DNA from 2 places in the Bradyrhizobium sp. WSM2793 genome. Region 2 is predicted to be linked to the other one. Evidence: predicted binding sites of a transcription regulator. Region 2 holds the regulator's gene; the other holds the start of a gene.

Region 1 (4,387 bases), on a different contig from region 2:
TCTCGAACCTCGGATCGAACGGACGCTGCCGCGGGTCGACCGTCTCCTGCTGAACCGCGCCTTGCTGATATCCACCCTGCTGCGGCTCGCCCATCGGCGGCAGGCGGCGCTGGTCGTAATAGCCGGGCTGCTGTTGATAGACCGGCCGCTCGGGCGCGTAGGCCGGACCACGGCCGGGACCGTCGCCGAACAGGAACTCGATGAAGCCGCCGCCCATGTTCGCATTGGAGGCGACGCGCACCGGCGCCGGCGGCACCTGCGGCTGGTAGAGCACCGCGGGCGGATCGTTCGGCACCGAATTGTCGAAGGCGCTGGCGCTGTTTACGCCGGCAATGAAGGTGCAAGCGCTGCCGAGCAGCGCGACAGACATTTTCTTGAACATCGACGTACTCTGTACTGTTTCGTCTAGATCACATGCGCCGTGGAGAGCTGATGGCTGGTCCGCGCCCCTCGACGTGGTCAATAAAAGGCAAAAGCCGTTTTGTTTGGTAAACAGAAACAGCGTTTGGATTCACCACGTCGTCAGCAGCGGGGCAATTTGGCGATCAGCGTTTATTTTCGATGAACGCCGCACGCGCATGGTTAATCGCTTCTTTGCGCGCCGTCGCGCGCAGCCGCACAACAGTTCCTGCCGTGAACTTCGTGTTAAATCGCTTCTGCCTACAAAGACGCGTGAGTGAGGTGGGGGGAGTATCCTGATGGCTGTTCACCGCAAACGTTTTCGCGTCGAGGATATCGCTGGTGGCGAGATGCCGATTTTGGACGTAACCGAAGAGGCAATCCCGATGCATAGCGAGATCATGGCCGAGCTACGTGCGATCCGTGCACAGATGGCGAAAGGCGCTGCGCCCTTGCCCTTGTCCGGCAGCGCAGCCATGGCGGCGATCGACGCCTCCACCGCCCACGAGCTCTCCGAGGCTCGTACCATGCTCGAAACCTATCGGGCCCAGATCGAGCAGTGCGAAAAGCTGAAGGTCGAGCTCGACCTCATCCATGACGCCATCGACCGCACCAAGCGCGAAATCGCAACGCTGCACGGCAAGAGCTTTGACGGCGGCGAAATGGCCAAGGTCAATGGCGAGCTCGGCGCGGTGGTCGGCGGCACCGAGCAGGCGACCCAGCAGATCCTCGAAGCCGCGGAATCGATCGACCAGGCCGCCAGCGCAATGTCCAAGGTGGACTCGATCGACCAGCAGAAGCGGCTCGCCGACGACATTCAGGAACGCGTCATCTCGATCTTCGAGGCCTGCAACTTCCAGGACCTGACCGGCCAGCGCATCAGCAAGGTCATGACCACGATGAAGTTCATCGAGCAGCACATCAATGCGATGATGGAGATCTGGGGCGGCGTCGACGCCATCAAGTCCCACGTCGTGCCGCCGGTCGACAATCGCAGCGAGGACGACAAGCTTCTCAACGGCCCCAAGCTCGCCGGCGACGTCGGCCACGCCTCGCAGGACGACATCGACGCGCTGTTCGACTGAGCGGACGCCAGATAGAGAAAAACAAAACGCCGGCCTTTGGCCGGCGTTTTTGCTTTTTGGGACCATCCTCTCCGCTGTCATCGTCCGGCTTGACCGGACGATCCAGTATTCCAGAGGCAGCAGTGATTGAACCGAGAAGCCGCGGCGTACTGGATGCCCCGCTGTCGCGGAGCATGACGTAGGCGAGAAGCTACGCCCGCGGCGCGCAGCGGACGTAGACCATGTTGCCGTAGCGGGTGGCGGCGTCCTTGTCGATGAAGCGGGTGATCAGGACGCGGCCGTCGAAGGAGATGATTTCGCGGTCCTGCTCGCCGGGGGTCGGACCGGCCGGTCCGATGTAGTTCTTGCCGCTCGGCGAGCCCTTCAGCCGCAGCTCCTGCGGCGTCGCCTGGTCGGCCAGATGCATGATCACGCCGCCGGAGGAGCCGGCGGTGATCACGTAGGGATTTTTGCACTGGGCCCGGGCGGCAGCCTCGGTGCGGGCGCGGTCGGCCGGGTTCTGGAACGAGGCGAGGCCCCAGCGGCCGACGATCTCGTCGGCGCGAATGGTCGCAGGCATTTCGGGCGCGACGCCCGGCTCGGCTTCGGGCGGCGGCGAGGACGACGAGAAGGACGGCAGGCTCATGCCGCCGCCGCAGGCGCCCAGCAGCAGCGCCAGACAAGAGGCGGCGGCCAGATTGGCAACCGTGCGCGCGTGAGCTGAACTGATCATGGCATTCCCCCGAACAAGACCATGGCCGCACCCCTCCTGCAGCCAAGCGCAAAACCGCTGCCGGAGCAATGACGTCCTTTAATACGTCGGCGCCCCGAACAAGTTTCCAGTGCCACCATCCTATATCCGCCTCACCAATCGCTTAACCACCTTTGCTTGACAGGATCGCGGCCAAGCCATATTTCCGGGCCCACTATTAGCACTCGGAAAGCCCGATTGCTAAGCACGCCGTTCGATCCTCGGGATAGGGGGCGGACGGAAGCGCCGCCCCACCCACTTCACTACTTCCGAAGCGAGCCTCCAAAGGGAAACGTCATGGCTAAATCCAAATTTCGTCCGCTGCATGACCGTGTCGTGGTCAAACGTATCGACGCCGAGGAAAAGACCAAGGGCGGCATCATCATTCCGGACAGCGCCAAGGAAAAGCCGTCCCAGGGCGAGGTCGTCGCCGTCGGCCCCGGCGGCCGTGACGAGACCGGCAAGCTGACCCCGATCGACCTCAAGGTCGGCGACCGCGTGCTGTTCGGCAAATGGTCGGGCACCGAGGTCAAGATCGACAACGAAGAGCTCCTGATCATGAAGGAGTCGGACATCATGGGCGTACTGGCCTAAGGCCATCCGCCTGAACAGCCGCTGAATGTCATGCCCGGATCCAGGCGATCCGGGCATCCATCATTCCGCCGGGTTCGGTCCACGAATCCCGGAATTGATGCGACGGGCGAGCGGCAGACACATCACCACACACGAGGGATTGCTAAAATGGCTGCCAAAGACGTCAAGTTTTCCGGAGACGCGCGCGATCGCATGCTGCGCGGCGTCGACGTTCTTGCCAACGCCGTCAAGGTGACGCTCGGCCCGAAGGGCCGCAACGTCGTCATCGAGAAGAGCTTCGGCGCACCCCGCATCACCAAGGACGGCGTCACCGTCGCCAAGGAGATCGAGCTCGAGGACAAGTTCGAGAACATGGGCGCCCAGATGGTGCGTGAGGTCGCCTCCAAGACCAACGACCTCGCCGGTGACGGCACCACCACCGCAACCGTGCTGGCCCAGGCCATCGTGCGCGAAGGCGCCAAGGCCGTTGCCGCCGGCATGAACCCGATGGACCTCAAGCGCGGCATCGACAGCGCGGTTGCTGCGGTCATCAAGGACATCGAGAAGCGCGCCAAGCCGGTCGCCGCCTCCTCCGAGGTCGCCCAGGTCGGCACCATCTCCGCCAACGGCGATGCCGCCATCGGCAAGATGATCGCCCAGGCGATGCAGAAGGTCGGCAACGAAGGCGTCATCACCGTCGAAGAGAACAAGTCGCTCGACACCGAAGTCGACATCGTCGAGGGCATGAAGTTCGACCGCGGCTATCTCAGCCCCTACTTCGTCACCAACCCCGAGAAGATGACCGCCGAACTCGAGGATGCCTACATCCTCCTGCACGAGAAGAAGCTCTCGGGCCTGCAGGCCATGCTTCCGGTGCTGGAAGCCGTGGTGCAGTCGGGCAAGCCGCTCGTCATCATCGCCGAGGACGTCGAGGGCGAGGCGCTGGCCACCCTGGTCGTCAACCGCCTCCGCGGCGGCCTCAAGGTCGCCGCCGTCAAGGCGCCGGGCTTCGGCGATCGCCGCAAGGCAATGCTCGAGGACCTCGCCATCCTCACCGGCGGCCAGCTCATTTCCGAGGACCTCGGCATGAAGCTCGAGAACGTCACGGTGAAGATGCTGGGCCGCGCCGGCAAGGTCGTGATCGACAAGGAGAACACCACGATCGTGAAGGGCGCCGGCAAGAAGCCGGATATCGAGGCCCGTGTCGGCCAGATCAAGGCGCAGATCGAGGAGACCACCTCGGACTACGACCGTGAGAAGCTCCAGGAGCGCCTCGCCAAGCTGGCCGGCGGCGTCGCGGTGATCCGCGTCGGCGGCGCCACCGAGATCGAGGTCAAGGAGAAGAAGGACCGCGTCGAGGACGCCCTCAACGCCACCCGCGCCGCGGTGCAGGAAGGCATCGTCCCCGGCGGCGGCGTCGCGCTGCTGCGCGCCAAGAAGGCGGTGGGCCGTCTCACCAACGCCAATGCCGACGTCCAGGCCGGCATCAACATCGTGCTGAAGGCGCTGGAAGCTCCGATCCGCCAAATCTCCGAGAACGCGGGCGTGGAAGGCTCGATCGTCGTCGGCAAGATCCTGGAGAACAAGTCCGAGACCTTCG
Region 2 (4,387 bases):
CGCTTCGTCGATGGCGAGACGCAGTTCATCGGCCCACATCGCCGGCGTCTGGTCGGGACGGGCGTAGATCAGATCGAACGAATAGCGATCGAACGAGCGGCGTGCGATCGCGACCGCATCGAGCGCCTCGCGCGCGCTGTGCAGGCGGCCCAGCGCTTTCAGCGAGGCATCATCGAGCGCTTGTACGCCGAGCGAAACGCGGTTGACGCCGGCGGTGCGATAGCCGGCAAAGCGGGTAGCTTCGACGCTGGTCGGATTCGCCTCCAGCGTCACCTCGACATCGCCGGCGACGGTCCAGTGCTTGCCGATCGCGTCGAGCACCGCGCCGACGGTTGCGGGCTGCATCAGCGAGGGCGTGCCGCCGCCGAGAAAGATCGAGGTGACTTCACGGCCGGGCGAGCGCTCGGCGGTGGCCGCGATCTCCTGCGCGAAGGCGGATGCGAAGCGCGCCTCGTCGATCGCGGCGTGACGGACATGGCTGTTGAAGTCGCAATAGGGACACTTCGACAGGCAGAACGGCCAGTGCACGTAGACGCCGAAGGCTGCGGATTCTTGTTTTGACGCGTTTTTCTGGCGCGAACCGGTATCCACTTCGCTCGAAAACGCTCTATCGCGGCTCAAGGCAGATCTCCGCCAGTTTCACGAAGGCGCGGGCGCGATGCGACAGGCCGAGGCCAAGCGGCGGCAGGCCGTGCTTCTCGATGCTCTCCATCTCGCCGAAGGTGCGATCATATCCGTCAGGCAGGAACATCGGATCGTAACCAAAACCGGCGGTGCCGCGCGGCGGCCAGACCAGCGTGCCGTCGACGCGCGCCTCGACCTCATCGAGATGATCGTCGGGCCAGGCGACGCAGAGCGCGGAGACGAAATGCGCCTTGCGCTTCTCCGGGGTCGTCGCGCCACGCTCCTGCAGCAGGCGTTCGATCTGTGCCATCGCCGCGTTGAAGTCTTTGCCTGGGCCGGCCCAGCGCGCGCTGTAGATGCCGGGCGCACCATCCAGTGCGTCGACCACGATGCCGGAATCGTCGGCAAAGGCAGGAAGCCTGGTCGCCTGCGCCGCCGCGATCGCCTTGATCGCGGCATTGCTGCGGAAATCATTGCCGGTCTCGTCCGGTTCGGCGAGGCCGAGCTCACCGGCCGACACCGCCTCGATGCCGTACGGCGCGAGCAGCTCCTTCATCTCGGCCAGCTTGCCGGGATTATGGGTGGCGATGACGAGCTTTCCGGTGATTCGGCGGTGCATGGGCCTATTGACTACGCCACAGCCAGTTTCTGCAAGTCCACGAGACGCGCGATACCTTTTTGCGCCAGGGCGATCAGCTTCAGGAACTCGTCCTGCGTGAACGGCTCGCGTTCCGCGGTGCCCTGCACCTCGATGATGCGGCCATCGCCGGTCATGACGAAATTGGCGTCGGTCTGGGCTTCCGAATCCTCGGCGTAGTCGAGATCGAGCACCGGCGTGCCGTTGTAGATGCCGCAGGAGATCGCGGCGACGTTGTCGCGCATCACGTTGGCCTTGATCATGTTGCGCGCCTTCATCCAGTTGATGCAATCGGCGAGCGCGACCCAGGCACCGGTGATCGAGGCCGTGCGCGTGCCGCCGTCGGCCTGGAGCACGTCGCAATCGACCGTGATCTGGCGCTCGCCGAGCGCTTCGAGATCGACGATGGTGCGAAGCGAGCGGCCGATCAGGCGCTGGATCTCGACGGTGCGGCCGCTCTGCTTGCCGGCGGAAGCCTCGCGGCGGGTGCGCTCGGAGGTCGCGCGCGGCAGCATGCCGTATTCAGCGGTGACCCAGCCGCGGCCCTGGCCCTTCAGCCACGGCGGCAGGCGATCTTCCAGCGTGGCGGTGACCAGCACATGGGTGTCGCCGAACTTCACCAGGCAGGAGCCTTCCGCATATTTGACCACGCCGCGCTCCAGCGTCACGGGGCGCAATTCGTCGGGCGCACGGCGGCTTGGCCGCATGGGAAATCCTCCAAAACTCGTCAGTATAGGGCTGTTCGCGGTGCTTGTAGGTGGGGTGAGTGTATGCGGCAAGGGGAAAGGACAAGGCTTTTTCACCCTCGGTTTTCCACCCTGCAAACGCGACGCTTGTCAGAACCCTCCTGGATGGACAAATTATGAGCATCTGAGAGGAGTTACCGTCTGTGGCCCATCACGATCCGATCCATCTGATCGCGCCGCGCGCAGGCCTCGCCCAGCTCAACGAGCGTTCTCGCGACATCTTTCGTCAAATTGTCGAAAGTTATCTCGCGACCGGCGAGCCGGTGGGCTCGCGCAATATCTCGCGCCTCATCGCCATGCCGCTATCGCCGGCCTCGGTCCGCAACGTCATGGCCGATCTGGAACAGCTCGGTCTGATCTACGCCCCGCACACCTCCGCCGGCCGGCTGCCGACGGAACTCGGGCTGCGTTTCTTTGTCGATGCCCTGATGCAGGTCGGCGACCTCAACGAGGCCGAGCGTCAATCGATCCAGAGCCAACTCACCTCCGTCGGCCAGGCCCAATCGGTCGAGGCAGCGCTGGACCAGGCGCTGACGCGGCTGTCCGGCCTGACGCGGGCCGCCGCGGTGGTGCTGACGCCGAAATCCAATGCGCGGCTGAAGCATATCGAATTCGTCCGGCTGGAACCCGAGAGGGCGCTGGTGATCCTGGTCGGTGAGGACGGCCAGGTTGAAAACCGCGTGCTGTCGCTACCCCCCGGAGTTCCCTCCTCGGCAATCACCGAGGCCGGCAATTTCCTCAATGCGCGCATCCGTGGCCGCACCCTGGCCGAGGCGCGGCTCGAGCTCGAGACGGCACTTGGACAGGCCCGCGCCGAGCTCGATCAGCTTGCACAGAAGGTGATTTCCGCCGGCATCGCCAGCTGGTCCGGCGGCGAGAACGAGGATCGCCAGCTCATCGTCCGCGGCCACGCCAATCTGCTCGAAGACCTGCACGCGCTGGAGGATCTGGAACGGGTGCGCCTGCTGTTCGACGATCTCGAGACCAAGCGCGGCGTGATCGACCTGCTGGGGCGCGCCGAGACCGCCGAGGGCGTGCGCATCTTCATCGGCAGCGAGAACAAGCTGTTTTCGCTCTCGGGGTCCTCCACCATCATCTCGCCGTATCGGGATGCCGCCGGCCATATCGTCGGCGTTCTGGGCGTGATCGGGCCGACACGGCTGAATTATGCCCGTGTGATCCCGACCGTGGACTACGCCGCCCGCATCGTCAGCCGCCTTTTGGGAGGCTGACCGGCGTTTCCGCCGATCACGGGCGCTTGATTTTCGGCGCTTTAGGCACGATATCCGGGCCAACAATCCCTGGAAACGAGTTCGAGATTAGAGCCGATGACCGAGCAAGACCGGCAACCAGAAGACACGACTGCAGCGACCGGCGAGCCCGTGGTGTCAAAACCCTACATCATGCCCGACGATCCCGAGCCCGGCTCGGTGGAGTTGTTGCAAAAGGAAGCCGCCGAGGCGCGCGACCGCATGTTGCGGACGCTGGCCGAGATGGAGAATCTGCGCAAGCGCACCACCAAGGAGGTCGCTGACGCCCGGCTCTACGGCATCACCGGCTTTGCCCGCGACGTGCTCGACATCGCGGACAATCTCCAGCGCGCGCTCGATGCCGTCCCGGCCGAGGCCCGCGCCGCGGCCGATCCCGGCCTGATCGCGCTGATCGAGGGCGTCGAGCTCACCGAGCGTTCGCTGCTCAACGCGCTGGAAAAGCACGGCGTCAAGAAGCTCGATCCGCAGGGCCAGAAGTTCGACCCGAACTTCCACCAGGCGATGTACGAAGTGCCCGATGCGTCGGTGCCGTCGGGCACCGTGGTGCAGATCATGCAGGCCGGCTACACCATCGGCGAGCGCGTGCTGCGCCCGGCCTTGGTCGGTGTCGCCAAGGGCGGCGCGAAGGCGGCGGCCGCGGCGAACAACAACGAGTCGAGCGGCGCGGCGAATTGAGTTTCAGACCCTCATGGTGAGGAGCCGCGCGTTTGCGCGGCGTCTCGAACCATGAAGGCCAAGATGTAACGGCGGGGCCTGCATCCTTCGAGACGCGCGCGAAGAAGCGTGCTCCTCAGGATGAGGGTCTGACAGTGTCGCGCGTGTCCTACGCGCTCACCGCGATATCCGCGGACTGAATCCGCTTCACGCCGGCCTTGGCCATATCGGCCCAGGCTTTTGCCAGCGAGCCCTGATTGTCGATGCCGCGGCAGGCGTCTTCCACCACATAGACCTCGAAGCCAGCCTTGCGCGCGTCGAGCGCGGTCCAGGCAACGCAGAAATCCGTCGCCAGCCCTGCGACGAAGACGCGCTTGATCTTGCGCCCCTTGAGATAGCCGGCAAGTCCGGTCGAGGTCTTGCCGTCGGCTTCGAGGAAGGCCGAATAGCTGTCG

The links. Region 2 encodes HrcA, which represses chaperone genes, less so after heat shock. Its sites were predicted from a motif close to GTTAGCACTCNCNNNNNGNGAGTGCTAAC; they were not measured.
Region 1: groES (co-chaperone GroES) is a predicted target of HrcA. The motif match lies at 2,392-2,420, and genes of this name have one in related genera.

Annotation. Positions count from the first base shown of each region.
Region 1 covers NZ_KB902810.1:13,560-17,946, reverse strand. The annotation lists gene A3AS_RS0133790 (L,D-transpeptidase) at 1-382, opposite strand, end outside; gene A3AS_RS0133785 (protein phosphatase CheZ) at 699-1,484, shown strand; gene A3AS_RS0133780 (hypothetical protein) at 1,675-2,196, opposite strand; gene groES (co-chaperone GroES) at 2,512-2,808, shown strand; gene groL (chaperonin GroEL) at 2,956-4,387, shown strand, end outside.
Region 2 covers NZ_KB902851.1:121,120-125,506, reverse strand. The annotation lists gene hemW (radical SAM family heme chaperone HemW) at 1-591, opposite strand, end outside; gene rdgB (RdgB/HAM1 family non-canonical purine NTP pyrophosphatase) at 608-1,243, opposite strand; gene rph (ribonuclease PH) at 1,255-1,968, opposite strand; gene hrcA (heat-inducible transcriptional repressor HrcA) at 2,151-3,239, shown strand; gene grpE (nucleotide exchange factor GrpE) at 3,336-3,953, shown strand; gene pncA (bifunctional nicotinamidase/pyrazinamidase) at 4,102-4,387, opposite strand, start outside.